DNA from 2 places in the Halalkalibacter oceani genome. Region 2 is predicted to be linked to the other one. Evidence: a T-box and tRNA genes for the amino acid it is inferred to sense, from the RefSeq annotation. Region 2 holds a T-box; the other holds one or more tRNA genes.
What was found. A T-box is a leader RNA that pairs with one kind of tRNA and senses whether it is charged. The one in region 2 lies ahead of tyrS (tyrosine--tRNA ligase), so its partner is inferred to be a tRNA-Tyr.
Positions count from the first base shown of each region.

Region 1: it has a tRNA-Tyr gene. The T-box ahead of tyrS (tyrosine--tRNA ligase) is inferred to sense a tRNA for this amino acid. The anticodon was not compared.

Region 1 is NZ_JBEPKD010000037.1:906-16,311, forward strand. Features, by position in the region: gene glmS (glutamine--fructose-6-phosphate transaminase (isomerizing)) at 1-1,576, opposite strand, end outside; gene glmM (phosphoglucosamine mutase) at 2,090-3,433, opposite strand; gene ABMB67_RS21975 (CdaR family protein) at 3,433-4,680, opposite strand; gene cdaA (diadenylate cyclase CdaA) at 4,673-5,497, opposite strand; gene ABMB67_RS21985 (zf-HC2 domain-containing protein) at 5,975-6,595, opposite strand; gene sigW (RNA polymerase sigma factor SigW) at 6,613-7,176, opposite strand; gene ABMB67_RS21995 (aspartyl-phosphate phosphatase Spo0E family protein) at 7,383-7,568, shown strand; tRNA gene ABMB67_RS22000 (tRNA-Ala) at 7,879-7,951, opposite strand; tRNA gene ABMB67_RS22005 (tRNA-Lys) at 7,982-8,054, opposite strand; tRNA gene ABMB67_RS22010 (tRNA-Gln) at 8,563-8,637, opposite strand; tRNA gene ABMB67_RS22015 (tRNA-Tyr) at 8,645-8,729, opposite strand; tRNA gene ABMB67_RS22020 (tRNA-Thr) at 8,743-8,815, opposite strand; tRNA gene ABMB67_RS22025 (tRNA-Val) at 9,146-9,221, opposite strand; tRNA gene ABMB67_RS22030 (tRNA-Glu) at 9,228-9,302, opposite strand; gene ABMB67_RS22035 (dihydrodipicolinate synthase family protein) at 9,562-10,485, opposite strand; gene ABMB67_RS22040 (GntR family transcriptional regulator) at 10,571-11,257, opposite strand; gene ABMB67_RS22045 (lactonase family protein) at 11,346-12,410, opposite strand; gene ABMB67_RS22050 (SDR family NAD(P)-dependent oxidoreductase) at 12,437-13,207, opposite strand; gene ABMB67_RS22055 (TRAP transporter large permease) at 13,226-14,524, opposite strand; gene ABMB67_RS22060 (TRAP transporter small permease) at 14,521-14,976, opposite strand; gene ABMB67_RS22065 (DctP family TRAP transporter solute-binding subunit) at 15,087-15,406, opposite strand, start outside.
Region 2 is NZ_JBEPKD010000007.1:76,129-91,534, forward strand. Features, by position in the region: gene motP (flagellar motor protein MotP) at 1-741, shown strand, start outside; gene motS (flagellar motor protein MotS) at 728-1,489, shown strand; gene ABMB67_RS10070 (acetoin utilization protein AcuC) at 1,600-2,772, opposite strand; gene ABMB67_RS10075 (acetoin utilization AcuB family protein) at 2,775-3,413, opposite strand; gene ABMB67_RS10080 (GNAT family N-acetyltransferase) at 3,438-4,070, opposite strand; gene acsA (acetate--CoA ligase) at 4,229-5,944, shown strand; gene ABMB67_RS10090 (transglycosylase domain-containing protein) at 6,520-9,465, opposite strand; T-box leader at 9,607-9,813, shown strand; gene tyrS (tyrosine--tRNA ligase) at 9,873-11,114, shown strand; gene ABMB67_RS10100 (TetR/AcrR family transcriptional regulator) at 11,232-11,780, shown strand; gene ABMB67_RS10105 (MFS transporter) at 11,845-12,954, shown strand; gene rpsD (30S ribosomal protein S4) at 13,069-13,671, opposite strand; gene ABMB67_RS10115 (sensor domain-containing diguanylate cyclase) at 14,169-15,406, shown strand, end outside.

The DNA.
Region 1 (15,406 bases), on a different contig from region 2:
GAATGCTCAGGTTGACGTGCTCCTGGGTTGCGATCGCGATTACCGGAGTGCCGTCTTCAATTAAGGCGATCGTTCCGTGCTTCAGTTCTCCACCGGCGAAGCCTTCTGCCTGGATGTAGGAGATTTCCTTTAGTTTCAGGGCTCCTTCTAAGCAGACAAAGTAGTCGGCGGCGCGGCCGATGAAGAAGCAGTTGCGTGTGACCGCGAGATAATCGCGGGCGATCAGCTCAAGCTTCTCTTTTTGGTCGCAGAGCGTTTCCATTGCGCTTGAGACGATAGCCAGCTCCTGCAGCGGATCGAAGTCAAGCTCAATCCCTCTTGCTTTCGCTGTATCAACAGCAAGCAGGGTAAGAACGGCCATTTGGGCGGTATACGCTTTTGTTGAAGCAACCGCGATTTCCGGTCCGGCATAGGTGTGCAGGGTGAAATCCGCCTCCCGTGAGAGAGTGGAGCCTGGCACGTTCGTAATCGTTAATGCCGGATAGCCTTTTTTCTTCACGTCAACGAGAACGCCGCGCAGGTCGGCGGTTTCTCCGCTTTGTGAGATGAAGATAAAGAGCGGGTTTTCTGATAATAAAGGCATATTGTATAGAAATTCACTTGCAATGTGAACCTCTACGGGACGTTGTGCGATTTTCTCGATCAGCTGTTTGCCGACAAGACCGGCGTGGTAGCTCGTTCCGGCAGCGATAATATAGATGCGGTCTGCTGCCTTCATCGCTCCGCGGATCTCGTCGTCAAGACGAACGGTGCCGTCTTCATTCTGATACTTTTGAATAATGTTACGGATGACAAAAGGCTGTTCATCAATTTCCTTCAACATAAAATGAGGGTACGTGCCTTTTTCAATGTCGCTCGCATCAAGCTCAGCGGTGTAAGGAAGGCGTTCGACCTTCTTTCCGTCAAGCGTTTTAATCGTAAAGGCGTCGCGCGTCACGATGACGACTTCCTCATCCATAATTTCAACAAATTGATTTGTCACCTGCAGCATCGCCATCGCATCCGAAGCGACAACATTTGCTTCTTCTCCGACGCCAATGAGCAGCGGGCTTTTGTTTTTACCGACGTAAATCGTGTCACGGTTCTGCTTATCAAGCAGCGCTGTCGCATAGGATCCTTTCAATAAGGATAATGTTTGACGGAACGCTTCTTCGACCTGGCTTCCCTTTTTCACAAAAAGCTCGACCAGCTGAACCATGATTTCTGTATCGGTGTCGCTTTTGAGTGTCACATCGGCTAAATACTCCGCACGAAGCTGCTCATAGTTTTCAATGACGCCATTATGCACGAGCGTAAAGCGCGCTGTTTCACTTTGATGCGGATGGGCATTGACCCGGCTCGGTTCACCATGAGTCGCCCAGCGGGTATGACCGATGCCAACCGGGCCGTCGACATCCTCGGCAACGATTTGACGTAACGCGGCAATGCGACCCTTTTCCTTGAAGACATGAACGCCCGCGTCATTGACAACAGCAATTCCGGCTGAATCATAGCCGCGGTATTCAAGCTTTTCTAATCCCCGTAACAAAATTTCTTTCGCATCATTTGTCCCAATATAACCTACGATTCCACACATATAACAGTTACCTCCCAAGTGGGGGGCAAGGACCTGAGGGCAGACTTGCCCCCGCTCTCTATTTTTTTATTAGAAGGCATGGCTGCTTCCGGCTTTGTGCAGAGAGTTGCCTCTCTGTTTTCTCCAGAAGCTTAGCGGCTGTCATGCTACAGCCGGAGGGCATCCGCCGAATACTCGATAAACCCTCTCCTCGTCAACTACACGTTCTCGTCCGTGTGTAGTCCTGGCGCTTTGATTACAATGACGACTTCGATCCTCCTCTCTTTTTTTAACTCACGAACCATCATACCGTAATGAATCCGGAACGTCAATTAGAAACACAGTAAGCTCATTTCCCGAAAACACCGCTCGGAGACAGGCTCTGCGCCTAATTGAGTTCTCTTTCCCATGATTTTATATATTCTGCTTCCATGCCTTTGCCGTGCGGCCCTCATAAGTCACCACGAAAAACGTGATAATTAAAAATATGCATAAGCAGCTTGTCTTGTGCTGCTTATGCATCGCCTCTTTTTCTTACTCCGCTCCCAGCTCAGCTTTTACAACCGTGGCGATCTCATCGACATACCGGTCGCATAGCTCTTCGCTTTGTGCTTCGACCATGACGCGAACGAGCGGCTCTGTGCCCGATGGACGAACGAGGACGCGGCCTTCTCCGTTCATATCGTCTTCGACCTTGTCAATCGCCGCCTTGACCGCCTCGTTTTCGCTGACCGCATGCTTGTCGCTGACGCGGATATTGACGAGCTTCTGCGGATACGTCTGCATTTGTGCCGCAAGCTCAGATAGCGGCTTATTCGTCATCTTCATAATGTTCACAAGCTGAAGCGCGGACAGAAGCCCATCTCCGGTCGTAATGTGATCGAGAAAGATGATGTGGCCTGATTGCTCACCGCCAAGGTTGTAACCGCCTTTGCGCATTTCTTCCATCACATAACGGTCACCGACCGCCGTCTGCTTGGCGATGATCCCCTCTTCTTCCAATGCTTTATAAAAGCCGAGGTTGCTCATCACCGTTGAAACGACCGTTCCGTGCTTGAGCCAGCCTTGCTCCTTCATATACTTCGCGCAAATAAACATAATTTTGTCGCCATCGACGATTTGACCTTTTTCATCAACTGCAATCAAGCGATCGGCGTCGCCATCAAAGGCTAGCCCGATTTGCGCGCCTCTTTCCAGAACGAAGGTACTTAGCGCTTCAGGATGAGTTGAGCCGCAGCCGTCATTAATATTGACTCCGTTCGGCGCGGTTCCCATCGTCGAAATATCCGCTTCAAGATCGGCAAATAAATGCGGAGCGAGCGAAGAAGCAGAGCCGTGCGCGCAATCAAGCGCGATATGAATGCCGGAAAAATCCTCCTGAACGGTTTGCTTCAGAAATTGCAAATACTTCTGACCGCCTTCGTAGTAATCGCTCACTTGCCCAAGCGCGCCGCCCGTCGGCCGAGGCAGCTCATCCTCGCTGTCTAAATACCGTTCAATCTCCTGCTCCTGCTCGTCTAACAGCTTAAAGCCATCCGGACCGAAAAATTTAATCCCGTTATCCGGCACCGGATTATGCGAAGCGGAAATCATTACTCCGGCATTAGCGCTTAACGCCTTTGTTAAGAAAGCGACCCCGGGTGTTGAAATGACCCCTAAGCGCATCACCTCAGCTCCGATTGACAACAGACCGGCAATGAGCGCACTTTCCAGCATCTCGCCGGAAATACGAGTATCACGGCCAATAATCACGCGCGGCTTCTCTGTATGTTTCGTCAGCACATAGCCACCCATTCTGCCGAGCTTAAAAGCAAGCTCCGGCGTCAGCTCCGTATTTGCGACTCCCCTTACTCCATCCGTACCAAAATAATTTCCCATTATTCATTCTCTCCTTCAATCACATCATTACGTATTATCACCGGAATCGTTGCCTGAACAGGCTGGAAGCGGACATTGGAAGGGCCGTTGATTTGCAGCTCTGCTTCGTGTTCCCCTTCTTGAAAATTACTGATATCGATATATGCCTGAATATCCTCTATATCCAACTGTTCCACTATTTCTGCTGTTCCATATGCGATCAGGACAGCAGTGGGAGCTTCAGCCAGCGTCGCCGTCTGGCCATCTGCTAAACCGACGATCTCAATTGGAACGTTCGCAAGCTCTCTCTCCTGTTCCTGATCCACTGTTACTGTGACCGTCACGACCTCAGGCGATACTTGTTCTACTCCAGGTGGAACGGGAACCTGCCATTCGTAACTGCCACTTTCGGTAATTTCATTCAAATTAAGATTTCCTAACTCAATCACCTGTAACTGATCAATAATCTCCAGCGGACCATAAACGGTTACCTCGCCCGGCTCAAGCCGAACCTCCTGAATGCTGAGCCCTTCCGGAAGCTCACCTTCTCTGCCGACGCGCACCGGAACTTCCCGATTCGGGCTTGTAATCGGCACGCGGACGTCAACAACGGATGGCTCAGGCTCAAGCTCTATTTCTTCACCGTTTGCCTGGTAAAGCGTCACCCGCCCTGTCTCCTCGATCATCTTGTCAGCCCCAGCGACATCAATAAATACTTTCGCTGAATCGACCTGGGAGACGATGCTCCGTGCCGCTCTGACATCAACATTGATTGGATTCACAATCGGCGTTCCCACTGTATAGCCCTCTGTCACTTCTTCCGCATGCAGCAGTTCAACTTCAACAGGAAGAGAAATCGTTTGTTTTTCCTGAAGCTCAACGCGGGCAAATTGCGGAACGATTGAGACAGTCAGTTCCTCAGGAAACCCGCGGTGCTGAACATTAAGAGTATGCACACCTTCCTCGCGCTCGCTCACATCGACAAACACTTCATATGTTGGCCGCGTTAACTGAAACAGCATGATTTCACTTTGCGGCCCTCTCAGATTGACTCTGACGCTTTCCGTTTGATCAATAACGGCGTAATTCTCTTCATCATAGAGCACACTAAGCTCGACCTCTTCCAGCGTGTATGTAGCCGGACTGATTGTCGGCAGAACGCCTGGCTGACTTGTTAGATCATCAAGGTTTACCATCGTAAAGAGCATTAGCGCAATAAAGAAAGAAATAATCTTAACGAACCAATGACTATTAAACAGTCTATCCATTTTTCTTTCCCCCCCACTGCCAGCGTGAAGTGGTTGTTTGCTTGCCTTCCACTAATAGTTCTTGTTCAAGCAGACCTCTCAGCTGTTCTTCGTCAAGGTCGCGATGCAGCTCACCATTTTTCGTGAGCGAAATATTTCCTGTTTCCTCCGACACAACAATCGTGATCGAATCGGTCACTTCACTTACGCCGAGCGCCGCCCGGTGTCTCGTACCGAGTTCTTTTGAAATAAACGGATTTTCAGAAAGCGGCAAATAACAGGCTGCGGCTAAAATTGTTTCATCCTTAATGATGACCGCCCCATCATGAAGCGGCGTATTCGGAATAAACGTATTGATCAGCAGTTCCGCCGTCAAGTTGGCATTCATTGCAATCCCTGTCTCGACGTAATCATTCATCCCCGTCTCACGCTCAAGCGACATCAGCGCCCCGATCCGCCGCTTTCCCATGTAGGTGGAAGCTTTTACAATCGCGGCAATCGCTTTTTTCACTGTATCATCCTGTGGAATCGTTCTGCTCGCAAATAATCGTCCTCTCCCCAGCTGTTCAAGCGCCCGTCTAAGCTCCGGCTGAAAAATAATGATAATCGCCAGCAATCCGTATGTAACGGTCTGCGTCATTAGAAATTCCAATGTTCGCAGCCCGAGAAACTTACTGAGAAACCAGACAGCGAGAATAACGGTAATTCCTTTCAGCAGCTGTACGGCTCTCGTACCGCGAATAATCATGATCGCCTTATAGACTACGTAGGTGACGACTAATATATCTACAATTTGCCCGATATAATTAAGCAAACTAAAATCTTCAAATGAAAACATGGCTCTTCCTCCAAACCATTATCATACATGATGCTGTTCCAAAAAAGCATCAACGAAGCGGGGAATGTGGTCCGCACGATTGTTTTAAAGCAAGTAGGGGCAGATTTTGCTGTCCCGTTACCTTTGTGCAGCGCAGAACAACCGCTTCATTTTTTCACCTTTTAAAAAGGCTTTTTTGAGAAGCCCTTACGAAATACATAGATCACACGTTTCGACTAAGCAATTGATGAGACTTCATCCGTTTTTTAATACCGGTCTCAATACGGTCATTTTATCAATCTATCCATAGGCGACTTATCATCTGTCACAGGTTTCATTATAGCTTGAATAACCCCTGCTTAGCAAAGTTTGACAAAGATTATTCGCGGGAAACTTTCTCTGCCGGCTGCAGGCCTCTTTATGAAGCTATTCAGATCAATAGAAAAGGATACCCCAATAGATTGTTTTCTTTGAGATATCCTTCTTTATTTCGCCCAATCATTTCACGATCGCAACGACTTCTTTAAAAAATCCTTTTATATGATACCAGACCCATTCAAGCACCTGATTGACCTCTTCAATCTCTCCCGACACATGCCCGGCAGAAGCATAGTACGCATCCCCGTTCACGAGCAGGACATTTCCCTGCACCTCGCCATCAATCTGAAGCGTTCCGTTACGCACGACAAGATCTCCTTCAATCACTTCACCTTCCGGCACAATCACCTTGCCTTTATCCTGATCAATAATCACATGACCCGGCCCCGTGACGACGACCTGCTCGTCATCGCCCTGCCAGAGAGACGAGATGCTGATTGACATGAGCAAAAAGAAGACAGCTGCTGAAACGAGCAAAGGATGGCTTCTCGTCCATTGCTTCCACTTTGACGTTGATTTTTTTTCCGGCAATCTTGCCATAACACCTGCTGTAAATCCAGACGGGGCTTCAATATGAGATGAGCTTTGGACAAAGGCAATGACCTTCTTCAGCTCAGTAAAACGCTGACGACAGGAAGGACATTGTGCCAAATGAGCATCTAACTGTTCTTTTTCTTCTTGTGTGGCTTCACCATCAAGGAAGGCTTGTATTAACTCCTCATAATGCTTTTCACATTTCACTCATAAACACTTCCTTCCTACACATGACGCATTCTTTTTCTCAATGCTTCCCGGCCGCGATGAATTCTCGTCTTCACTGTGGATGGAGGCATATCAAGAATTTCACTTATTTCATTAATGGATAGATCTTCAATGTATTTTAAAATAATTGCAGTCCGATATTTCGGCGGGAGCTGGTTGATTTCCGATTGAACCCACTCCTGCATTTCAAGTGTTACAACTTGATCCTCAGGCAATTCCGTATCAGCAGCAAGCTGGGATTCCAAGGTTAACCCATCAGAACCTTTTACTTGTTCCTGAAGGTAAAAATCGGGTTTCTTCTTGCGTAAACGATCAATCGCTACATTGGTGGCGATCCGGAATAACCAGGTAGAGAATTTACGATTACTGTCAAAACGATCAATATTTGTATAGGCCCGCAGAAAAGCCTCCTGCGCGATATCCTGTGCCTCATGCACATTCCCTACCATTCGATAGGAAACTTGGTATATCTTGTCTTTATAAAGCTCGACGATTTCCTCAAACGCCTGTTGATCACCTTTCCTCACTTCCCGGATTAACCTTTTTACTATCGTTTCCATGTTCCTATCCCTACCCACATTCGTTCTGACTTATATACGGATAAGCTCCGTCTTCCGTTTCATTATTTTTTATGAAATCTGATCTTTCTATCATAACATACCTTTTGCCTAAATCAGATTAGCCATTAGTGTTTTTTTTACTAAATATTAGGGTATGTAAGTAATATAAAAAGCGTACTTACGACTTGTAGAGAGGGTGGCTTGGAATGAGCACGGAAAAACAATTACTTGCGGAAATTGAACATTACCGCCAGCTGTTAAACGAGAAAGCGAAAACCAACCCGCTTCCTTCAGCTCCAATGGTCTGCTTCAGCAAGAAGCTCGATCAGCTGTTAAACAAGTACAATAACTTGACGAGATCACTCCCGCCTCAAACACGCCATCTGGAGTAGGCGGCAGGCGCAATTTTAGAAACCTCGAAAATAGATACAAGGAAAACCGTGGGCCACACACGGTAAGACGACCAACAATAAGTACTTCGGGTCTTGTTATCATCAAAGTTGGGTAAACTTCGTAAAAGCGTAGCACCCGGCTCCCCGGCTTTGCCGTTCCCTTAAAGTAAACGACCTACTGGAAATCCATTTACCTTCATTATTTAGATTGGGATCATCGGTAAAGCAATCAATATAGCAGACAAAAACACACCTTCAGCGGTCATTAGGCCAAGACCTAATCCGCTAAAGGTGTGTTTAGTATTCACGATGGAGCCTAGCGGGATCGAACCGCTGACCTCCTGCGTGCAAGGCAGGCGCTCTCCCAGCTGAGCTAAGGCCCCGTTTTTGCAATAGATGCTCTTGTACAAGCATGAGCCATGAAGGACTCGAACCTTCGACCCTCTGATTAAAAGTCAGATGCTCTACCAACTGAGCTAATGGCTCCCGATGTGCTTTCAATGTCGCTTCTCATGGTGCTTCCGGACGATGTTTCGCTCCGTTGTCTCCACCTATTCCTTCCTCTTCCCAGCTATGCTCTGATGCTGGCTGCGTCGGAACAACTCGAAGTCTTTTCGACGATGCTTTCGCTCGTCACTGAGCTAATGGCTCCCGATGTGTTTCAATGTCGCTTCTCATGGTGCTTCCGGACGATGTTTCGCTCCGTTGTCTCCACCTGTTCCTTCCTCTTCCCAGCCATGCTCTGATGCCGGCTGCGTCGGAACAACTCGAAGTCTTTTCGACGATGCTTTCGCTCGTCACTGAGCTAATGGCTCCCGATGTGTGTTTCAATGTCGCTTCTCATGGTGCTTCCGGACGATGTTTTGCTCCGTTGTCTCCACCTGTTCCTTCCTCTTCCCAGCTATGCTCTGATGCCGGCTGCGTCGGAACAACTCGAAGTCTTTTCGACGATGCTTTCGCTCGTCACTGAGCTACCTACTTGGTTATAAAAAAATGGCTGGGCTAGCTGGATTCGAACCAGCGCATGACGGAGTCAAAGTCCGTTGCCTTACCGCTTGGCTATAGCCCAACGAAAATGGTGGAGGGGGACGGATTCGAACCGCCGAACCCGGAGGGAGCGGATTTACAGTCCGCCGCGTTTAGCCACTTCGCTACCCCTCCACAATCATTCGAGTGCCGGCCAGAGGACTTGAACCCCCAACCTACTGATTACAAGTCAGTTGCTCTACCAATTGAGCTAGACCGGCATGTTATAGACAGTGTTCCTTACTTTATGCTGAGACTGTGTCTCTTCCTCTTGACAGCTTTTGCTCCGATGCGGGCTGCGTCGAGACAACTCGCCGTTTATTCGACGATGCTTTTGCTCGTCTCTACCAATTGAGCTAGACCGGCATAATATGGATAGTGTTCCTTACTTTATGCTGAGACTGTGTCTCTTCCTCTTGACAGCTTTTGCTCCGATGCGCGCTGCGTCGAGACAACTCGCCGTTTATTCGACGATGCTTTTGCTCGTCTCTACCAATTGAGCTAGACCGGCATAGTATATGTAGCATGTTGGCTTTTATCCCTATGTATGCTGGTGGAGGATGACGGGATCGAACCGCCGACCCCCTGCTTGTAAGGCAGGTGCTCTCCCAGCTGAGCTAATCCTCCGGCAAATGGTGACCCGTACGGGATTCGAACCCGTGTTACCGCCGTGAAAGGGCGGTGTCTTAACCACTTGACCAACGGGCCAAAATACAACTCTTTCTTACTGACAAAAAATATTATATAAAAAATAAACTTTAAAGACAACCCCCTTTGTATAATTTTTCTTAGAAAGGGATGCAAATCGATTACAATCGTTTCGAAATCGCTGAAAACGGGGGCTTCTGCCATCCGTGTAACGCGCGGACCGGGGGCCTGTCCGAATCAACGCGAAGGTTTTTATACTTTCTTAATGCAAAAAGAAGGCTCATCAATCAGCAACATTGAGCCTTCTTTTTATCGCGATCTATTGTGGTTGCTTGGGAATATCAAGGTTCCACTGATGAATCAAGGTGCGGACGGCAGCTTTGTCTTCGGCGCTTAATGGGCTGACAGGTTCTCTCGTGACGCCCGGGTTTAAACCGATTTGTCGCATCCCTTCCTTGACAATCGCTACATTGACACCGCTGTTGTATTTTTCCCGTAAGTTTTCAAAAGGAAGTACTTCATTCCAGACGCTCCATACTTTCGTTTCATCGTTCTTTTTTAATGCGGCAAGCAGTTCGAGTGATTTTTCAGGATAAAGATTGACCAATCCCGATGTAAAGCCTCTGGCGCCAGCATGGAAAAAGAATGGCGCCCACTTTTCTGCGATCCCGCATACCCACGTAATGTTATGATGGGAGGGGATCGAATGAACGGTTCTAGCAAAGCGCGGCAAATCATTAATCGCGTATTTAACCGCAACTAACCTTTTCAGTGAGGACAGTTCCTCCAACACCCGATCTGAGATAGCTGGATTTTTAAAATAAATCACGGCCGGCAAATCGACATTTTCAATAATCGATTTAAAATAATCCACCACCCCGTCATCGGTCATAAAAGGGTGAACAGGCATATGAATCATGATGCAATCAGCTCCGACATCCTTCGCATAGTTGCCCAGTTCAATCGCCGTCGCAACCGAATAACCGACCCCGGCCAAAACGGTAGCACGCTTATTGGCACATTCAACGACATATCTGATTTCTTCTTTCACTTCTTCTAATGTCAGCGCATAAAACTCACTCGTATTTCCACAGGGAACAAGCACATTAACTCCCCGGTTAATCAAAAACTCCACATTTTCTTTTACACCGTTCCAATCAATTTCTTTCGACCCTTCTTTGAAAGGAGTAATTGTAATGCCTGAAATATCCTCGAACTTCTTTCCAAATGATTGATAGTCCATTTTTTTGCCTCCATTTTCATCTTTTCATGAGCTGAAGCAATAAATGAAATTTAATATATCAATAAAAACTTAAAGAAATAAAGCATTATTTCTTTAAGACATTGGTCAACGTTCTGTTGATATGTCGTTTCATTAATTCTTCTGCTCGTTCAGGATTGCGCTCAATAATCGCTTGCAGAATTGCCTTATGCTCTAAGTAACCATCCTTCATTTCATCTTTCTCTGTAAGGGCTCTTTTGCGAAAGGCTGTCTCAAAGCTTGAAATATTGTTCAGTAAGTTGGTCACCATCGGATTGTTGGCAATCTCCCGAATGAGGGAATGGAATCTCGTATTCTCTTCTACAAGCGCGTCAATATCCCTTTTTTCAAAAAGTTCCTCCATGAGAGCGAGCTGCGCCTTTAATTTATCAACTTGCCGGTCATTCACCTTTGCCGCGGCAAACTTCGCGCACAAACCTTCTACAACTGCCCGTAATTGAAGAACTTCCTCAATATTCGTATCGACATATTCTGAGACATACGTCCCTTTTCGAGGGATCGTCACAACCAATCCCTCGTTCCCTAAAATTCGAAAAGCCTCCTTGATCGGTGTCGTACTGATTCCGAGCTTCTCGGAAAGATCCCGCTCCTTTAAATGCTCACCGCTTTTGATTTGCCCTCTTACAATCGCCTCTCGCAATGATTCGACCACTACTTCTCTTAATGATTTCACATTTCGAGTTCTAGTAGAAATAAGCTTTTCAAAAGACTGTTCAGCTGACTCTTTATTCATACTAGACATCTCCATTCGTCCAATTGATATATCAAATATTATCATAGCTGCTGGCGGTTGTAAATGTGCGAAAAGCAGGACAGACTTATCATAAAAACAGCAAGCACACAGGGGTAGGGGCTTTCGTCACATTCCCGGTAAAGGTTAATTCCCCTGTCTCCTCGTTAACGTGAAACGAAACAATTGAATCACTTTCCTGATTGGCGACTAGCAAAAACTTCACTTCAGGAGAGAATGTGAAATGTCGCGGCACCTCTCCTTTGCAGTCATAATGATTTACATAACGCAGCTTGCCTGTCTCCTCCTGAAATGTATAGAAAACGATACTATTATCTCCCCTGTTTGTCGCATAGAGAAACCGGCCACAAGCGGAAAACTTCACTTCAGCCGCCGTGTTTTCAATGTCCGCTTGATGTGGGAGCGTCGAGACCGTTTCCAGCTCCGTCAGCTCGCCACTCTCTTCTGTCCACCGGTAGCTTGTCATCGTCGAATTCAACTCGTGAACAATAACGAGATAGCGATTAGAAGGGTGAAAAGCGAGATGCCTCGGACCGGCACCCGCCGCTGCCTTATAACGGCGGTGCGGCTCCAGCTTGCCCTTTTCGGCATCAAATCGATACACATAAACCGTATCCGTCCCGAGATCGGCTACCAATGCAAATGAATTGCTCGGATCAGTGATGATCGAATGGGCATGCGGCCCTTCCTGTCTCGGATGGACGCTTGCTCCGACGTGCTGGACGACATCCGTTGCCTCTCCTAATCGGCCATCAGCTAAAATCGGAAAGACGACAACACTTCCTTCACCATAATTGGCAAGCAGCACATAGTTCTTTGAGCGGTCAACAAAAGCATAAGCAGGACGCCTCCCGCGGGAAGATCGCTCATTTAACAGGGTCAGCCTGCCTGACTCGCGTTCGATGGAAAAGGCGCTGACAGCCCCGGTCGGCTCGCCTTTATATTCAAATAAGGCGTTGATGGCATAAAGCGTGTGATCTGGACCGGGCGTTATAAAGGATGGATCCGCTACTTGCTTCACGACATCGTAATAGCGCAGTTCTCCGCTTTCCTCATTAAAATGATAAAGATAAATCCCTTCACTTTCCTTGTCTGTAAACGTTCCAACATACAAAAGCCGGTCTTTTTGCCCCACTTCATCTCGCTCCCTTCCGGTTGTCATCAATCATTGATGCCGCCCAGATCATATGTGAGAGCACTTCTCCCTCCATCGATCACAAGCGTCTCACCATTAATAAAAGCAGCTTTGTCGGAAACCAGAAAAGCAACCGCATACGCGACATCTTCCGGATTCCCCACTCTTCCACTCGGATGGTATTTCATTATTTTTTTCATATAGGCCCCATCTTCTTGATAAATGTCCGGTGATAATATATTTGTTTTGATAAAGCCGGGGCAGATGGCGTTGACGCGAATGCGATACGCACTTAAATCAATCGCCATGCTTCTCGTCATCGCCAGAATTGCACTCTTTGACGCGTTATAAGGAAAGAAACGCGGCTGGGTACGCATCGCATGTGTGGACGAAATGTGGATAATTGCGTTATTTTCTTCTTCTTTTAAATACGGGATGCTATATTTTGATGCCAGGTAATGCCCGCGAAAATTAACCGCGATACATTCATCAAATTCCTCAACGGTACAGTCTTCCACGCTGTGTGTAAAATTAATGCCGGCATTATTAACTAATACATTTAACCGGCCAAACCGCTGATATGCGTTTTCGACCATTTCCTGAATGGCAGATTCCTCTTTAATATCGACCTGAAGAGCAATCGCCTCGCCGCCTTCTTTTTCAATCGCTGCGGCGACTTGTTGTGCTTTGGTTTCTTCAATGTCTGCCACCGCTACCGCATAGTTCTCTTTGGCAAGCTCCAGCGCTACCGCACGGCCAATCCCGGAGCCTCCCCCGGTTACAATTGCTACTTTCATATGAACCTCCCTTTCTGTTTACTTCATAAAATGACTCGGAACAAACATGACAATTTCCGGAATAAAGGTAATGATCAACAAAACAGCAATCATAACGAAGTAAAATGGCAGCATCGTCACACTGAGCTTTTCAATGGAAACACCGCCGATGGCACTTCCTACAAAAAGAGTACCTCCCACCGGAGGAGTAAGCAAGCCAATTCCAAGGTTCAGCATCATCACGACACCAAAGTGAACCGGATCCATCCCGACTGCCGTGACAACCGGAAGGAGGACAGGCGTAATGAGTAAAATTAACGCCGCCATATCCATGAACGTTCCTAACACAAGCATGATCAAATTAACGAGCAGCAGGATGACCACTTTACTATCAGACACATTCAACAACGCTTCCCCAATAAAGCTGGTCACATTCAAATAATTCATTAAATACCCAAACGCACTCGACGTACCGATCAAAATGAACACAATTGAAATCGTTCCAAGCGTGTTTTTTAAAATGAGATTCATTCGCGAAAATGGAATTTCACGGTAAATGACAAATGTTACAAAAAGCGCATACACAACAGCAATCGCCGCCGCCTCTGTCGCAGTGAAAATCCCAGCGACAACACCAACAACCACGATCAGCACTGTCATTAATCCTAAAAGCGAATCACGCAGTGCCACAAGCGTCCCTTTTAACGTGTACGGCTCTCCTTTTGGATACTTACGCTTTAACGCAACTAAATAACTGAATACCATAAGGGCTATTCCTAAAAACACACCCGGGACAAGACCGGCTAAAAACAGCTGACCGATCGACACGCCTCCGCCGGCAACAAGCGCATATAAAATGATATTATGACTCGGCGGAATGAGCACCCCCTGAACCGAACTCGCCACGGTCACCGCTGTTGCATAATCAGCCTCGTAACCGTTTTTCTTCATCATCGGAATCATCACCGAGCCGATCGACGACGTATCCGCTACTGAAGAACCCGAGATGCCGCCAAAAAACATACTCGCCTGAATATTAACCATCGCCAGGCCGCCGCGGAATCGGCCGACAAGCGCCTGTGACAATTGGACAAGGCGCGAGGAAATACCACCCTGGGACATCAATTCCCCGGCCAGGATAAAGAAGGGGATCGCCAGAAGAACAAAGACATTAATCCCGCCAACAATGCTTTGCGCGATCATCATCAAAGGCAGCTCTAAATACCACGCCGTCATAATCGAAGAAATTCCGAGCGCGAACACAATCGGCACCCGCAAAAAGATTAAGAGAAAAAAGCTTCCAATCAAAAGGTACACAGCCGTTATGTCGTTAATCACAGCATCCTCCTCCCTCTATCAATAATTTGCACAAGCATCGCCACCCCTGAAACAGGAACCGCTAAATACAACCACGACGAGGAAATTCGCAAACCTGGCAATGTGTTCGTACTTGTTAATTGCACAAGCTGGATACCAGCTATAATAAAAAAGATCGCGAACGCCCCCATCAACAAAAGCACAAGCCAATGAACCACCTTCATATATTTTTCAGGTAAAATAAAATCAAGCAGCGATAATCGTAAATGAGTATCCGTCCGAATTGCCATACTCGCACTTGTCAGGGCAACCCAGACCATTACTATTTTCGCTAATTCCTCTCCCCACGCCGGCGTCGTACTTAACACATACCTGCCAAATACGACCCAGCTCACAATGATCACCAAAAGAGCAAGCATCGCCTTAGAAAAATACTCAACAATTAACGTTGCATATCGGGAAAGCGTATCCATTTCTTTCACCTCCATCTTGCCTGATCACCAAGCTTATGCACGGGCGGGCAGGAAGCTCATTCCTACCCACATTCTCGCGCATTCCCTACTTCTGGACTCTGATAACCACGTCACTCCGTTGCCCGAATCGATTCAATCAGATCGGCAAAATCTCCGCCATATGTGTCATACAGTCCGCTTACTTCAGCCTGCCAGCTTGACAGATCATCGAATTGAATAATATTTGCACCTAATTCCTCGAGCTCTGCCAGCGCTTCTTCCTCAAATTTTTCTGTTTGCGTGCGGACAAATTCTGACGATTGCTGTGCTGCTTCCTCGATAATCGCCTGATCTTCCGCACTTAGCTTATTCCATGTCATCTCTGATACAACGACGACTCCGGGACTCGCAACGTGGCTTGTTAATGAGAAATTCTCTGCCACTTCGTAAA
Region 2 (15,406 bases):
GCTGTCTTTTCAAACTCTGGACCATCTGGACTTATTTTCTTTATTCAAATTTCCTCCATTTTAATTGTCGTTGGAGGAGTGTTTGCCGCGATTGTGATCACCTTTTCCTTTGGGGAACTGAAGGCCGTACCGAAAGTTGTACGTGAGGCATTTCGGACGGAAGATCACGATTTGAAAGAACTGATTGAGACATTTGTCGATTTGTCAGGAAAGGCAAGACGCGAAGGGTTATTAGCGCTTGAAGCAGGTCTTGACGACGTGACTGACCCGTTCATTAAAAAAGGAGTACTCCTCGCCGTTGACGGGATTGAACCCGATGTGATCAAGGACATTATGATGGCAGAGGTGGTGGCGATGGAAGAACGCCACCGCAAAGGACGGGCCATTATCGAAAAGGCGGGCGAATATGCTCCGGCATGGGGGATGATCGGAACGTTAATCGGACTTGTTTTGATGCTGCAAAATTTGAATGATCCCGGTTCATTAGGTCCGAGCATGGCGGTCGCCCTTTTAACAACTTTGTATGGGACCGTGCTGGCCAATCTTGTCTTTTTGCCGATGGCTACGAAACTAGTAAACAAGACTGATGAAGAAGTGTTTGTGAAACAGATTATCATTGAAGGCGTTATTGGCGTGCAATCTGGTCAAAACCCTAAAATTCTTGAAGAAAAGCTGAGTGCATTCATAAAGGAAACGAAGCAAATAGAAGAAGATTTAGGTGATGAGTATGATCAAGCGTAGAAGACGTCGGCAAGTCGATAAGGGGGCACCGAAATGGATGGTCACCTTTTCCGATATGATGACTCTTATTCTCGTATTCTTCATTCTCCTATTTTCGATGTCTGTCGTCGATGCTCAGAAATTTCGCGCGATTGCTGAATCTTTTCAGCAAAGACAAATTTTTGAGTTTCTCCCTTCAGCGATAGAATTTGACAATACGGCCGAAGAGCGTGAAGGAGACCGGCAAGATCCTTTTGAGGACGGACAGTTTGGTGAAAGCGGCTCTGAAACGGAAGTAAACATGGACGCCCTTCTTGCTGAAGTACAAAATTTTCTTGAGGAAAATGAATTAACAGAAGGTATCTCGGCAACGAGGGATGATCGTGGGGTCGTGCTAGTCCTGCAGGAACGGACGCTTTTTGAAACAGCGGAAGCCGAGATCCTTCCAGAGGCGCTTCCTTTTTTAGAGAAGGTTGGAACATTGCTTGAAGCGATTCCAAATATGGTCAGGGTGGAAGGTCATACCGACAGCCGGCCAATTTCCACTTTTCGCTACCCGTCAAACTGGGAGCTGTCCGGCGCGAGGGCGAGCAGTGTTATCCGACATTTGATCAACACCTATGACCTTGATCCGAAACGCTTTGTCGCAACAGGATATGGCGATACACGGCCGGTCGTGCCGAATACGTCTGTTGAAAACCTGCAGACAAACCGCCGCGTCGTCATTGTGATTTCGGACCCGAACAGTGAAGACAATCAAACGTTCTAAATCCAAAGATGTCTGAATAAAGATCTACCATGAGGCGACGGCTTCGATCTGCACCAGCCAGGAGGAAAGAAATCCACTTTCCTTCTGGCTTTTTATCTATGCTGCTCTAGCTAGGACGATCTCTTTTTTTCATTGAGAATATGGAAAATCGCTTTTTCCAATGTTTTACGGTTTTTCTCTGTAATTTCCTGTTTGCGCGGGATAGCGGGAATCAGATCAACCGGATCATCCCAGGACGTTGGCAGTCCGACGTCAGCCTGCTTTTCCCAGGCTTGCCGCCACTCTTTGGCAAGCGGTTCATCCCGCTTAGCGGTTTGGCCGGTCATCTCGAGCCAAATCGAAGCCCAAGCACGCGGCACGACACGCCAAATATCATAGCCGCCACCACCGACAGCGATCCATTTTCCTCCGCAATATTCATGAGCCATTTCATGGGCGATTTTCGGAATCGTATGAAAGGTCCTAATGGAGGAACACAGATGAGTCAACGGATCGAGATGGTGGGCATCCGCTCCATTTTGCGTTAAAATGACATCCGGCTTGAAAAAATCAGCCACCTCGCGAATGGATGCTTCATATACTTCGAGAAAGGAATCATCCTCTGTAAACGCATCAAGCGGCACGTTGATGGAAAAGCCGTAGCCTTTTCCCGCTCCTTTTTCATGCACTTGCCCGGTCCCCGGAAATAAATAACGCCCCGTTTCATGAATGCTCAACGTACAAACATCGGGATCATCGTAAAAAGCCCACTGGACCCCGTCGCCGTGATGCGCATCGGTATCGACATACAGCACTCTGGCCCCGTATTTTTTTCGCATGTATTCAATGGCAATCGAGCTGTCATTGTAGATGCAAAAGCCCGATGCTTTCCCTTTAAACCCGTGGTGCAGGCCTCCACCGGGATGAAAGGCGTGCAAGGCGGCGCCGCTCATGACTTGATCAACGGCTGTCAACGTTCCGCCGACGAGAAGTGAGGCAGCCTCGTGCATCTGCGGGAAGATCGGCGTGTCTTCTGTCCCAAGCCCGTAGTTGTCGGCGACGGACTCGGCAAGCGTACCTTCGCTTGCTGCTTTTACAGCTTGAATAAAGGCATCGTCATGAATGAGAGCGATTTCATCTTCGCTTGCCATTCGTGGGGCAATAATCTGTTCATCAGAAAGGGCTCCGCTTTTTTTCAATAAATCATACGTAAGGGCAAGCCGCAAATGATTAAAAGGATGCTTTTCGTTAAAGCGGTAAGCTTGCTGCTCATCTGAAAAAATAAATACGGATGGATGTTTCATCATCATAACCTCGGTTCCCCAGGCCAGATGACTTCATAGCCCTGATTCTCAAGAATACCGATCAGACGGCGCGGATCCATCGTCTGAACACGGAAGGTTAATACTTTATAAGCCGGGTCTTTGTGTGGGTAGACTAGGACGCTTGTAATATTGACCTTGTTTAGTTTGAAGATGGTCGCAATATCGGCAAGCTTGCCGGTAATATTTTCGACCTTAATTTCAATATGGGAGCTTGGCTGATTGGCGCCAATCAGTTCCACTAAGGAGTGGAGCACGTCCTTTTCTGTAATCAGGCCGACTAATCTTCCGTCGTCGATAATTGGCAGGCAGCCGATATGATGCTCGTAAAAAATATTCGAGATCTCCTCGACAAAATCAAGCGGATGGGCAGTAATCACATCGCGTTTCATAATGGTCGAAACAGGCTTATGAAAGTCTTCAAGGTGATCGGTTGCGTGAAAAATTGAGGGGCTTGCATCGCGAATATCACGATCCGAGACAATTCCGATAATATGGGCATCATCGTCAACGACTGGAATATGTTTAATTTTATGAAGCTCAATTAAACGCATCGCTTCTTTAATTGTGGCATCAGCAGGTAATGTGATCACATCCCGCGTCATAATTTGTTCAATGAGCATATCATTACCACCTCTTTCGTTGTACTAGTACATAAACCGGTTTTGAAAGCGCAGCTGGTCAAACTTCTGTAACGACTCGGCGGAAATCCGTTTGCCGATCCGCGCCATCAGGCAATTTGCCGGATGGGAGCAAATCTCCGGGTCGTCGGTAGCATACCATTCCAGCCCGCCGGCATTCATCATTTTTTCCATTACTTTGCGGTACTCCCAAACATCGAGACCGCTGCCTTTTAAGTCCCAATGCCAGTAATATTCCGTCGTAATAATGATGTAGTCCTCCATCGCATCATCGAGCATCGACATTCGCAGCAAGTTTTTTCCCAGCTGCGCTCCGCGGTAGTCGGGTGCAACTTCGATCGCGCCAAGCTCAAGCAGGTTTTCCATTTTGCCTTCTGCCCAGCGTTCCATCGGATCAGGGTAAACGAAAGTGACATAGCCGACGACCGTTTGATCATCGCGGATAATATTGATGCGACCTTCCGGTAAATCGGCGATCTCCAACAGCGCTTTCTTTTGTTCTTCCGGGGGACGGAACGCAACAAGCCCCGGGTGAAAAGCGTATGTCTCAAGCCTTTCAGCTGGAACCGGGCCTTCAATTTGCAAAGGGCGTCCATCAAATAAAACTTCTACACAATAATAGGTTTTGGAGTGAATCATGATCTGTTTTCCCCACCTCAATTTTTGCCCGATATTTTATCTGGTCGGTGATACGTTTATTTTCTCATAGATTTTTCCTTGGAACAATTTTAATTTGAATAAAGAATCTATCTGTATTATAATAGTTATGAAAATACATAGAGAGAGGAAGATGTGTAATGAAAATGCAAGCGCTTCCATCCGAAAACAAAAATAGTAATCTGGCTAATTATGAAGAAGCGGCTGCTTCTTTTGATTGGAGCACTGTTGAACAACAGTTCACCTGGAGCAAAACCGGCAAGCTGAACCTCGCCTATGAAGCGATTGACCGTCATGTTGAGGAAGATAAGGGAGAGAAAGTCGCCCTTTACTATAGTGATAAAAGCAGAGATGAACAGTATACGTTTAAAGAAATGAAACAGTATTCCAATAAAGCCGGCAATGTGCTGCGCGACGCGGGCGTGAAAAAAGGGGACCGGGTGTTTATTTTCATGCCACGTTCACCTGAGTTATATTTCGCGACAATCGGTGCGATTAAGCTAGGAGCGATTGTCGGCCCGCTTTTTGAAGCGTTTATGGAAGGTGCGGTACGGGATCGTCTTGAAGATAGCGAGGCAAAGGTTTTAGTGACAACGCCAACCTTGCTTGAACGGGTCCCGGTCGATGATCTGCCGAAGCTCGAAACAATTTTAATTGTGGATGAAGCGTATGAAGAGAATGGCGCCTACTTGAACTTTTTAACGCGCTTGAACGCGGCAAGTGATGAACTGGACATTGAATGGGTTGACCGGGAAGATGGCCTGATTCTTCATTATACGTCCGGTTCCACCGGGAAGCCAAAAGGTGTGCTGCATGTGCATAATGCGATGCTTCAGCATTACCAGACCGCCAAGTGGGTGCTTGATCTTAAGGACGATGACATTTACTGGTGTACAGCAGATCCGGGCTGGGTGACAGGGACCTCCTACGGGATTTTCGGCCCGTGGCTGACCGGTACGACCAATGTCGTACGTGGTGGACGCTTCAGCCCGCAGGACTGGTATGAGACATTGGAGCGCTACCGCGTTTCGGTCTGGTATAGTGCCCCTACAGCTTTCCGGATGCTGATGAGTGCTGGAGATGAAGTCGTAAAAAATTATGATCTGTCCTCCTTGCGCCATATTCTGAGCGTTGGAGAACCGCTTAACCCTGAAGTCGTCCGCTGGGGCAAGAAAGTGTTTGACCTCCGTATTCACGACACATGGTGGATGACGGAAACGGGAGCGCAGATCATTTGTAATTATCCATCGATGGATATTCGTCCCGGCTCCATGGGGAAACCGATTCCTGGTGTCAAAGCGGCGATTATCGACGATCAGGGCAATGAGCTTCCGCCGAACCGGATGGGCAATCTGGCGATTAAAAAAGGCTGGCCGTCTATGATGCGGGCAATCTGGAACAATGAGGAAAAATACAAAAGCTATTTTGAAATCGAAGGCTGGTATGTATCCGGTGATTCCGCCTACATGGATGAAGATGGATACTTCTGGTTCCAGGGACGGATTGATGATGTGATCATGACATCAGGCGAACGCGTCGGTCCATTTGAAGTGGAGAGTAAGCTCGTTGAGCATCCGGCTGTAGCCGAAGCCGGGGTGATCGGCAAGCCGGATCCGGTCCGCGGTGAGATTATTAAAGCCTTTGTCGCTTTACGTGACGGCTATGAAGTAACGGATGAACTGAAGGAAGACATTCGGAACTTTGTCAAAAAAGGCTTAGCGGCTCATGCGGCTCCGCGCGAAATCGAGTTCAGGGATAAATTGCCAAAAACAAGAAGCGGAAAAATTATGCGTCGTGTCCTGAAAGCCTGGGAGCTTGACCTGCCAACAGGCGACTTATCAACAATGGAGGATTAACGGCAAATACAGTGGCTGGACAGAAGGTTGCTTATACCTTTTGCCCAGCCCTTCGTTTTGTCTCAAGCTCTTACTTGTCATCCCCTCGTTTTTTGCGTGGGGGTTTCGTCATTGATTCTTCTAGGGAAGAGGTATTTTCTGTTCGTTGCAGGCCAGATCAGACTCACGTATAAAACAGATGATCCGTTGTCTTTTTTGCGGCTGTGCCCTGTGACTTTTCTGTAAGGTTTATGATTAAGAATGGCGGGGAATAGCCTGTGTAACAAGGAAAAGTCGCAAAAGAGAGGGTGTAGTAACATATGATTCGAACCATTTTAATGATTATAGGGGCAATTGTCGTGATTAGTATTATCCTTTCCTTGCTTTAAAGCGATAGCGGGAGAGCTGTCCTGGAATAAAGCGTTGCAAATCACGAGACGGCAGCCTGTACAAAAAAAGGGGTGTGGCAAAAGGAAAAAATCCTTTTGCCACACCCCGAAACAATGGCTGCTTATGCTGGCCGGCCAGTTTTGCAGCTGGCTCTTTTTTATTTTTAGGCCGTTGGTGCCTTGCTGTTGGAATCCATAGCTATTCAGCTAATTATTCTCTTCCTCAGGCGGCGGATCGTTAGGAGGAGGGTTATTGCCTGAACCGTTATTTCCGTTCCCGCCTCCATTTCCGTTTCCGTTGTTGCCATCAGGTTCAGCCGGTTCTTCCGGCGTATCCGTGCCATTTCCGTTGCTGTGATCCGGCTGGTTATTTCCATTCCCATTATTAGTAGAACCGCCAGATGAATTGTCTCCGTTAGCTGAATCTGAGTCTTCCGCTCCGTTGTCCGGCTGTTCGTCAGGTTGTTCCGGCGCGCTGCCGGCTATTGTGTTTGAGGCCGCTGATTCGCGTCCGGCCGCATCTACGGCCGTGACATAGTACGAATAAGAGCCTCCTTGAACAGAGAAGCTTGTGTTTGTATTTTCCCGCACGCTTGTTAAAAGCTGATAGTTGTCCTGGCCGTTACTTGCCCGGTAAATCCGGTAGCCGACAATGTCATTGTCCGGGTGTTTATTCCAGCTTAAGGTTTGGCCATTTAAGGCCACTCCCCCGACTGGACCAGGAGTCCGTCCATTATTGGGCGCTTCCCGCTCAGGAATAATATTGCGCATCGACTCCGGCAAATAATTGGACAGGTCGCCGATATCCAGGAAGTCCTTTGAGATCGCTACTCCTTGTTCCGTGAATTCGGCAGGGGTAGACGACAACGCAAGGTAGTTTTGGCCGTCAATTGTAACATAGCGCGCACTTTCCAGACTGTCATCCGCTTCCGATGGCAGAAACTTGACGTTAAAGAGATCCGTTGTAACAAGGCCAGCCTGCTGGCAAATCGTCGATGGCAAGAGACCTGTCAAACTGCAGATCGAACGTCTAACAATCCCATCCGGCATCGCAAATCTTTCGCTTGGCGCGAGCAGCTCCGGGTTGATAGAGTACGCGGCATTGGCCAGATTAGCCCAAATCTGCTGGGTACGCGGCCCGTAACGTAAACCACCAACCGTGCGCTGAATCTCTTTCGGCGTATCATAGCCAATCCAGACGCCGAGCGTCACATTCGGGTTAAATCCGACAAACCAGGAATCATAGACATTACTCGTTGTTCCTGTTTTTCCAGCCCAATCGGCCGAAAAGGATAGCCGGCCAGGAAGAGAGCTTGCCGTTCCTCCCGGGCGAAGGACATCCCTCAGCATATCGAGTGTCAAATAGGCCGTTTGCGGGGTGAAGACATCCCGTTTAACAGGCTCGTGCTCATAGACCAATTCCCCGTCCGCTGTTTCAATTCGCTCAATGAGATAGGATTCCACATAGGTACCCCCATTGGCGAAAGTCGCATAAGCGTTTGTATTTTGTTCGACGGTAACGTTGTTTTCTGTAGCGCCGAGCGGAGCTGATTCATACGGCTCGCCATTGCTGAGACGAAAACCGAGATTCAGCAATGTGTCCCGCGCTTGCTCATGCGGTACTCTCTTAAAAGAGCGAACCGCCGGAACATTGCGTGAGCGGGCAAGCGATTCCCGCACGGAAAGCAAGCCTTGATGCTGGTTGTCAAAGTTGGTGATTTCCTGTCCGCCGGAATAGTACGCTTCTGTGTCCGGTACGACAATCCCCGGCTGAATCGCGCCGATTTCCATTGCGGGGGCGTAAGCGAGCAGCGGTTTCATCGTCGAACCGTTTTGCCGGTACGCCTGCGTAGCGTGATTGTATTGCAGGTCGCTGCCTTCATCTCTTCCGCCGACGAAGCTTTTAATGGCTCCCGTATGATTTTCAATCAGGATGGCCCCGACTTCCTCCTGTTCGCCATCCTTCATTGGTCCAAAGAGAGCATCGTTTTGCACGGCTTCCTGCATCGCAATGTACATGTTTTTATCCACTGTTGTATGGATGCGGTAGCCGCCGCTTCTAAGCTTGGTTGAAGCCTGCTCGCGGAACCGGTTATAGGTTTCAAGCCGTTCTTCTTCATTCAGTTCATCAAGAGAAATTTCTTCCTCCTCCAAGCGCTGCATGACTAAAATATCCGTCGCCCTCCGCATAACTTCGTAGGTGAGATAAGGATATTGATCAATTGGAGCCGGTGTGCTGTCTGTTAAATTGTCCCGAATATCATACTGCAACGCTTCCTGATATTCCGCGTCTGAAATGAAGCCCGATTCATGCATTCTCGATAGTACGGTTTTCATCCGGTTAAGCCCGGGGTCGAGATTTTCCTTGATCGAACCGTCTCCGGTAAAAGGTGTATAGCCGAACGGGCTTTGCGGCAGGCCGGCAATATAGGCGGCCTGAGCGACGGAAAGGTCTTTTGCGTCAACGCCGAATATTCCCTGAGCGGCTGCCTGTACACCGGCGATATGACGGCCTGAGGAATTGCGCCCGAAAGGTACGATGTTTAAATAAGCTTCAAGGATTTCGTCTTTTTCAAGGAATTGTTCAAGCCTTAGAGCAAGCAGGATCTCCGTTGCTTTCCGGTCAAACGAAACTTCACTTGTCAAAATCTGATTTTTGATCAGCTGCTGGGTCAATGTACTACCGCCTGTTTGCACAGCAGAATTAGCGAACTCCTGGAAGGTCGCCCGCATGATTGCCTTCGGGACAATGCCCTCGTGCTCATAAAAATACTCATCCTCCGTAGCGATGATCGCATTTTTCAAATGGTCGGACACGTCTTTGAGCGCCACTTTGTGCCGTTCAATTTCGGAAGGGAGCTCGCCGAGATAAACATTATCAGCAAAAAAGACCTGGCTCGTTTCCTCATAGTCATAAATCCTTGCTTTCATGTCATCGGCGCTGCGGAGTGTTTCGTCCTGGACAAGTGAGGCGAAATATCCGGCCGCTGTCCCGCCGATGAAGAAAAGGGACATAAAGCCTGCGACTAAACATATGAGAAAAAGATTCCAGAAGACCTGATAGGTGATCCCGATTTTGCGAAAGACCTTCAGTTCATGGAGCCTTCTTGTAAACGCTTTGAATTTCTCTATAAGTGCAGAATCTTGTTTCATAGCAAACCTCCTATATATCAGAAACATTATAGCATAATGCCGTCGATGGAGGATATGAAAACCGCAAATAATGTAGAATGTTATATTGACAGGGGTGAATCATTGTGGTAAAAAAGAAACATCGTAAATAGAGCATATATAGGTAAAGCCGTGAAGGATCGAAGTAATCGTTGTTTCCCTGTTTTAGAGAGCTGATGGGTGGTGCGAATCAGTACACAGGCAACGATGAAATACAATCTGGAGCTTTCTTTGTGATAAGCAAAGAACGGAACATTCCGTTATTGAAATGAAGTGGAAGAAGGCTGACTTCTTCAACAAGGGTGGTAACGCGACAACCTCGTCCCTTTTTAGGGAGGAGGTTTTTTTCTGCTCTAGTGCAAAAGTGAAACGAAACAGGAGGAAGACAAATGGAAAAAGAGGTAACGTTAACAGCTGAACAGCAGGCCGAGGTGGAACGTCAGCTTGCTTATTTACAACGTGGCGTTGTGGAAATTATTCCGGAAGCGGACTTTCGTCAAAAAATTGAAAAGTCCGTCGTTACCGGAAAACCGTTGAAAATCAAGCTCGGGATGGATCCGTCCGCTCCCGATGTTCATCTCGGTCATACGGTCGTTTTGCACAAGCTGAGACAATTTCAGGAATTAGGGCATGAGATTCAAATGCTGATCGGTGATTTCACCGGGAGAATCGGTGATCCGACCGGGAAATCTGAAACACGAAAGCAGCTGACGGATGAAGAAGTAAAGAAAAACGCCGAAACCTATGTCGAGCAATATGGAAAAATTCTTGATATGGACAAAGCAAAGCTTTACTATAACTCAGCCTGGTTAAAAGAGTTGACGTTTGAGGATGTCATTAAGCTGGCCGGCAATATGACGGTGGCCCGGATGCTTGAACGTGATGATTTTGAAAAACGCTATAAATCGGGGCAACCGATCTCGATTCACGAGTTCTTCTACCCGCTTATGCAAGGATATGATTCCGTGGCAATGGAATCTGACATTGAAGTGGGGGGAACCGATCAGAAGTTCAATTTATTGATGGGCAGACATTTGCAGGAAGCCTATGGAAAAGACAAGCAGGTCGCATTGACGCTGCCGTTGATTGAAGGACTTGATGGGGAACGGAAAATGTCGAAGTCACTCGGCAATTATATCGGCATCGATGAAGCGCCTAATGAAATGTTCGGGAAGGCGATGTCGATTCCCGATGAGCTGATGGTGAAATACTATAAGCTGGCCACGAATCTTTCCATGGAAGAAATTGAAGAGCTTGAGCGCGGGTTGGAGGACGGCAGCGTGCACCCACGCGATGCGAAAATGCGTCTTGGCGCTACCTTCGTGGAGATGTATCACGGGAAAGCAGAGGCGGATGAAGCGGTCGACTATTTCAAAACGGTCTTTCAAAAGCGTGCTTTGCCGAGCGATATCCCGGAAGCGCAATGGACTGGAGACAACCCGGTCTGGATCGTCGACTTGCTTGTTGAGCTGAAGCTGCTAAGCTCAAAAGGGGAAGCAAGACGGATGATTCAAAACGGCGGAGTGAAGATTAACGAAGAAAAAGTAACCGATGTTCAACTGCAACTGCAAGTCGAGGACGGGCAGGTCATTCAAGTCGGAAAGCGCAAGTTCGTAAAAATAAGCATGTAAAAAAAGGAAGGCAATGGCTTTAGGAGAACAGACCTGAAGCCATTGCTTTTTCTTGCAAAAGCAGAATGAATATGCAAAAATAGAGTGATCGTTCTATATAAAGGTGGGTTGGTTGGAATGAGTCGGAAAAAAGAAGATTTATTGGAGCAGGCGGAACGGCTTTTTTACGAGCACGGTTTTCATGCGATTGGGTTGAAGAAAGTCGTTACAGAGTCCGGTGTCGCGCTAATGACGCTTTACAATCATTTTCAATCGAAAGAGGATTTAATTATGGAAGTGTTAAAAAGAAGAGAAGCCCGGTATTTTTCCAGCTTGAAGGCGTGCCTAAACGAGGCCAAAGGGGAGCCTTCTGTGGCGCTGATGGAAGCGCATCTTTTCTGGACACGGAGGCACGGATCGAATGGCTGTATGTTTTTAAGAGCGAAGGAAGAGTTTGCGAATGGCAATCAGGCGATTGTCGATTATGTCGATGCACATAAAGAGGCGCTAATCGATTTTTTCCAAGCGGCAGGCTACACAAACCGGAACGCGATCCGCCTCGCCCTGCTCTTTGAAGGAACGACTGCTTTGGCGGAAACGAGGCCGCTTGATGAAGTTGCTGAGGAATGTCTCTTTTTCGCTAAACAAATCAGACTGGAGAGCGATAAAAAAGCTAAGTCGGAATAGGAGAAGGCTTAGTTTTTTTCTTTAAAAATAGAGTGATCGTTCTATCTAAAAAGGAGATGAGAAAATGGGGAAAATCGTATGGCCCGGTGTCGCGATGATTGCTGTCACCTATGCCTTGGCAAGGTTCAGCTTTGGCTTGTTTTTGCCGGATATTTCGACTTCCCTCAAGCTAAAGGAAAGCAGCGCCGGGATCGCTGCATCGGCTGCTTATGTTTCTTACTCGGCAGCGTTGCTGACGGCGCCGTTTTTGATTCGTCGGTTCGGCTGTTTTCGCTTAATACAGGCCGCCGGGATCACAGCGCTCGTCGGGATGAGCGGAATTGCGCTGGCACAAAGCTTCTCCCCGCTTGTGATTAGCATTTTTGCTGCGGGGATCGGCAGTGGCTGGGCTTCCCCGGCGCTAAGTCAGGTCGCGACGATCTCACTAAAGGAAGCAGATAAGGATCGCGGGAATATGTGGATAAACAGCGGCTCAGGTTTCGGCCTGCTCGTTTCCGCTCCTGTCGCGCTTTTGTTTACCGAACATTGGCGGCTCGCTTATTTTTTATTTGTGCTCATCGCCTTGGCGGTGCTTCTCTGGAACTCGCTTTCTCTTCCGGCACGGCAAGAGAAAGCCGTAACAGCCGGGAGCAAGGCATCCTGGTATATTATCGTCAAAGCAAAGGAGCTACTGTTGGCTTCACTCCTGATTGGCGGCAGCTCTGCGATTTTTTGGACGTTTTCCCGCAGCTATTTAACGGTCGTCCATCAGATGAGTACGACGGAGAGCGTTACTTTTTGGATGGTGATGGGGATTTCGGGGATCATCGGCGGACTGACGGGCAGCGCCATCGGGAAGATCGGTCTGGCCTTGACCTATCGGCTCGTTTTTCTGTTGCTGCTGCTGGCGATTGCGCTGATTACGGTTCCAGCTGATGTGGCAGTGTATGTCTCCGCGCTGCTCTTTGGCAGCACCTATATCGCCCTGACCGGAGTGCTCGTGATCTGGGCGACACGATTGTTTCCAGCAGAGCCTTCAATCGGCGTCAGCCTTTCTTTTCTGGCGCTCGGTCTCGGCCAATCACTCGGCTCATTGGCCGGAGGAGCATTGATTGACAGCACGGCATACCCTTTTGCATTTCTAATGTTTGCAAGCCTTGGGACGGCGGGGCTGTTTATTGCTGTTCGACAATAAAAAATAGGATTTTTTCGTTGAATTAGTTTATTTATCGCTATTTCTAAAAAAGCGTTCTAAACAAAAAAGCCTGTCGACTTTGTCGACAGGCTGGGGTAAGACCCTTATAATCGCTTAACGAGAATAGAATTCGACGATAAGCGCTTCTGTAATTTCAGAAGGAAGCTCAGCGCGTTCTGGAAGACGAGTGTATGTGCCTTCAAGCTTTTCAGCATCGAAAGATACATAACCAGGAACGAAGTCGTTGCCTTCCAACGCCTCTTTAATGATGTCAAGGTTGCGGGACTTCTCACGCACACCGATTGTTTGACCTGGCTTTACGCGGTATGATGGAATATCAACGCGGTTGCCGTCAACAACGATATGACCGTGGTTAACAAGCTGGCGAGCTGCACGACGAGTGCGGGCAAGACCCATGCGGTAAACAAGGTTGTCAAGACGTGACTCAAGTAGAATCATGAAGTTTTCACCATGGATACCAGCCATTTTACCAGCTGTATCGAACGTGCGACGGAATTGACGCTCGTTGACACCATACATGTGACGAAGCTTTTGCTTTTCTTGTAATTGCACTCCGTATTCGGAAAGCTTCTTACGTTGGTTTGGACCGTGCTGCCCTGGAGCATACGGACGTTTTGCTAATTCTTTACCTGTTCCACTTAGTGAAATGCCTAAGCGGCGGGATAATTTCCAAGATGGACCTGTATAACGAGCCATAAATAGACTCCTCCTTGTTATTTTGTTTGTTGCAAAATAACAACCGCATTGTAATCTCATAGCTACGTTCATTTTGTCTTCATGCATGTTCGCTTCGACAGCTAGAAGTTACAGATGCACCTCGATTCATGCAGCCGCATCGAGGAACAAAATGAAAAACATAGTATGTTTACACTGGCTGTCTTTTTACACAAATTCCATTATATTAATTTACACGTTTAATGTCAAGAAGAGAGCGGAATATTGAGAAGGGAGATAAAAAAATTCATAATTTTTTGTATCGGAACGTTCTAGTTACATAGTAAAATGGAATAAGTTGTTTTATAATAGATGTAGAAAGACCCAAAAGAATGATGATTTAATGAATGAAATGGTTCATATATTTATGAGGGGGAGGGGCATATTTTCCTACTTCACTAATTTTGGCTAAGGAAATCATTAAAAATCAGTGCAAATGTGAGTCATTTAACATGCATGTTATGTGGTGGTGTAAGAGAATGGATAAAATTCTGAATGGAAACAGCGACAATAGTCAATATAGACCATTTTTGGAAGAGCTTGTCTCAAACAGTAACAAGAGTACAGCTTTATTTGAACCTGCTGTTTTTTTTATTGCATCAAATGAGAGAATTCTCTCCGCATACAAGATGGGTTATGTGCCGCCTTCCATGGACGAGGCGCTCACCTATTTTGAAAGCAACTTTTCAGCACAAAAGCTAAAATGCAAGTGTAAAGACTCTGTTTTGCTAGCAGTTCCTTTCTCTGCGCACGAACATATTGATACTCCGTTATATTTAGGTGTCGTTCTTTCTGCTTCGGCAAAGGAAGAGCCGATTATCAGCTATTTAGAAGGGGTTGTGACCGGGTCAGGACTGACGACGAAGCGACTGAAGAAGAAAAAGATGTTTCCGATTAATGAATTACTGGAATTGGCCGGCTATCAAATGGAGTTTACTTCGCTGGCCAATGCGTTAAACACCTGCTATAAAAAAAACGACAGCGGCTCCGGCAAGTTAGTGATTGTCGAGCGAAGTGAAGAACGATTCGTTCCTTTGTTTTATCCGTCTCATTGGGATCTTGATCATTTTGACGCGGTGTTTAAACAGCAGCACTATGAAAGCAAAATCGGTGCGGAGCCGTTTGTGCTGTTAAAAGACAGTCAGTTGTTTGAAAACAATTATCACTACCACGTCATCTGTGCCATAGAAGTGGAAAACAAGCCTGTTTCCCTGCTCCTGTTTACGTTTGAAACCGAGCATGAGGCTCAAAAAGCAAAAGATGACTACGAGCAGTCGATCAAAGAAATTTTACCGATTCTTGAAAAAGCATATATACAGGAAAAAGATGTCCAGGAAGCACAAAGGCGGGATATTTTACTGCAAGTAACGAAGAAATTCCACTCTACAATGGACATTGGTGAAGTGCTGGGGGAGATTGTCGAGGCGATTGAAAGAGCCTATCCTCACTACCACGTCCATCTCCTTCTTTCACAGGAATGGCAAGTGAACGAAAATGTCTCCATTAAGCCGTTGAAATATGGAACGGAAAGCGGTAACAGTACAGCGGAGCATGCGTATTTAACCGGCCAAATCCAAGTGGATAAAGAACTGGAGGACAATTCAAAGATTCTTTACGCCCCTTTGCGCGGCAAGCAAGGTGTTTACGGCGTGATGGAAATTATGACTTCTGAAGATGTCCATGTGCCGCAGTATGAAATTGACTTCATTCAAATGCT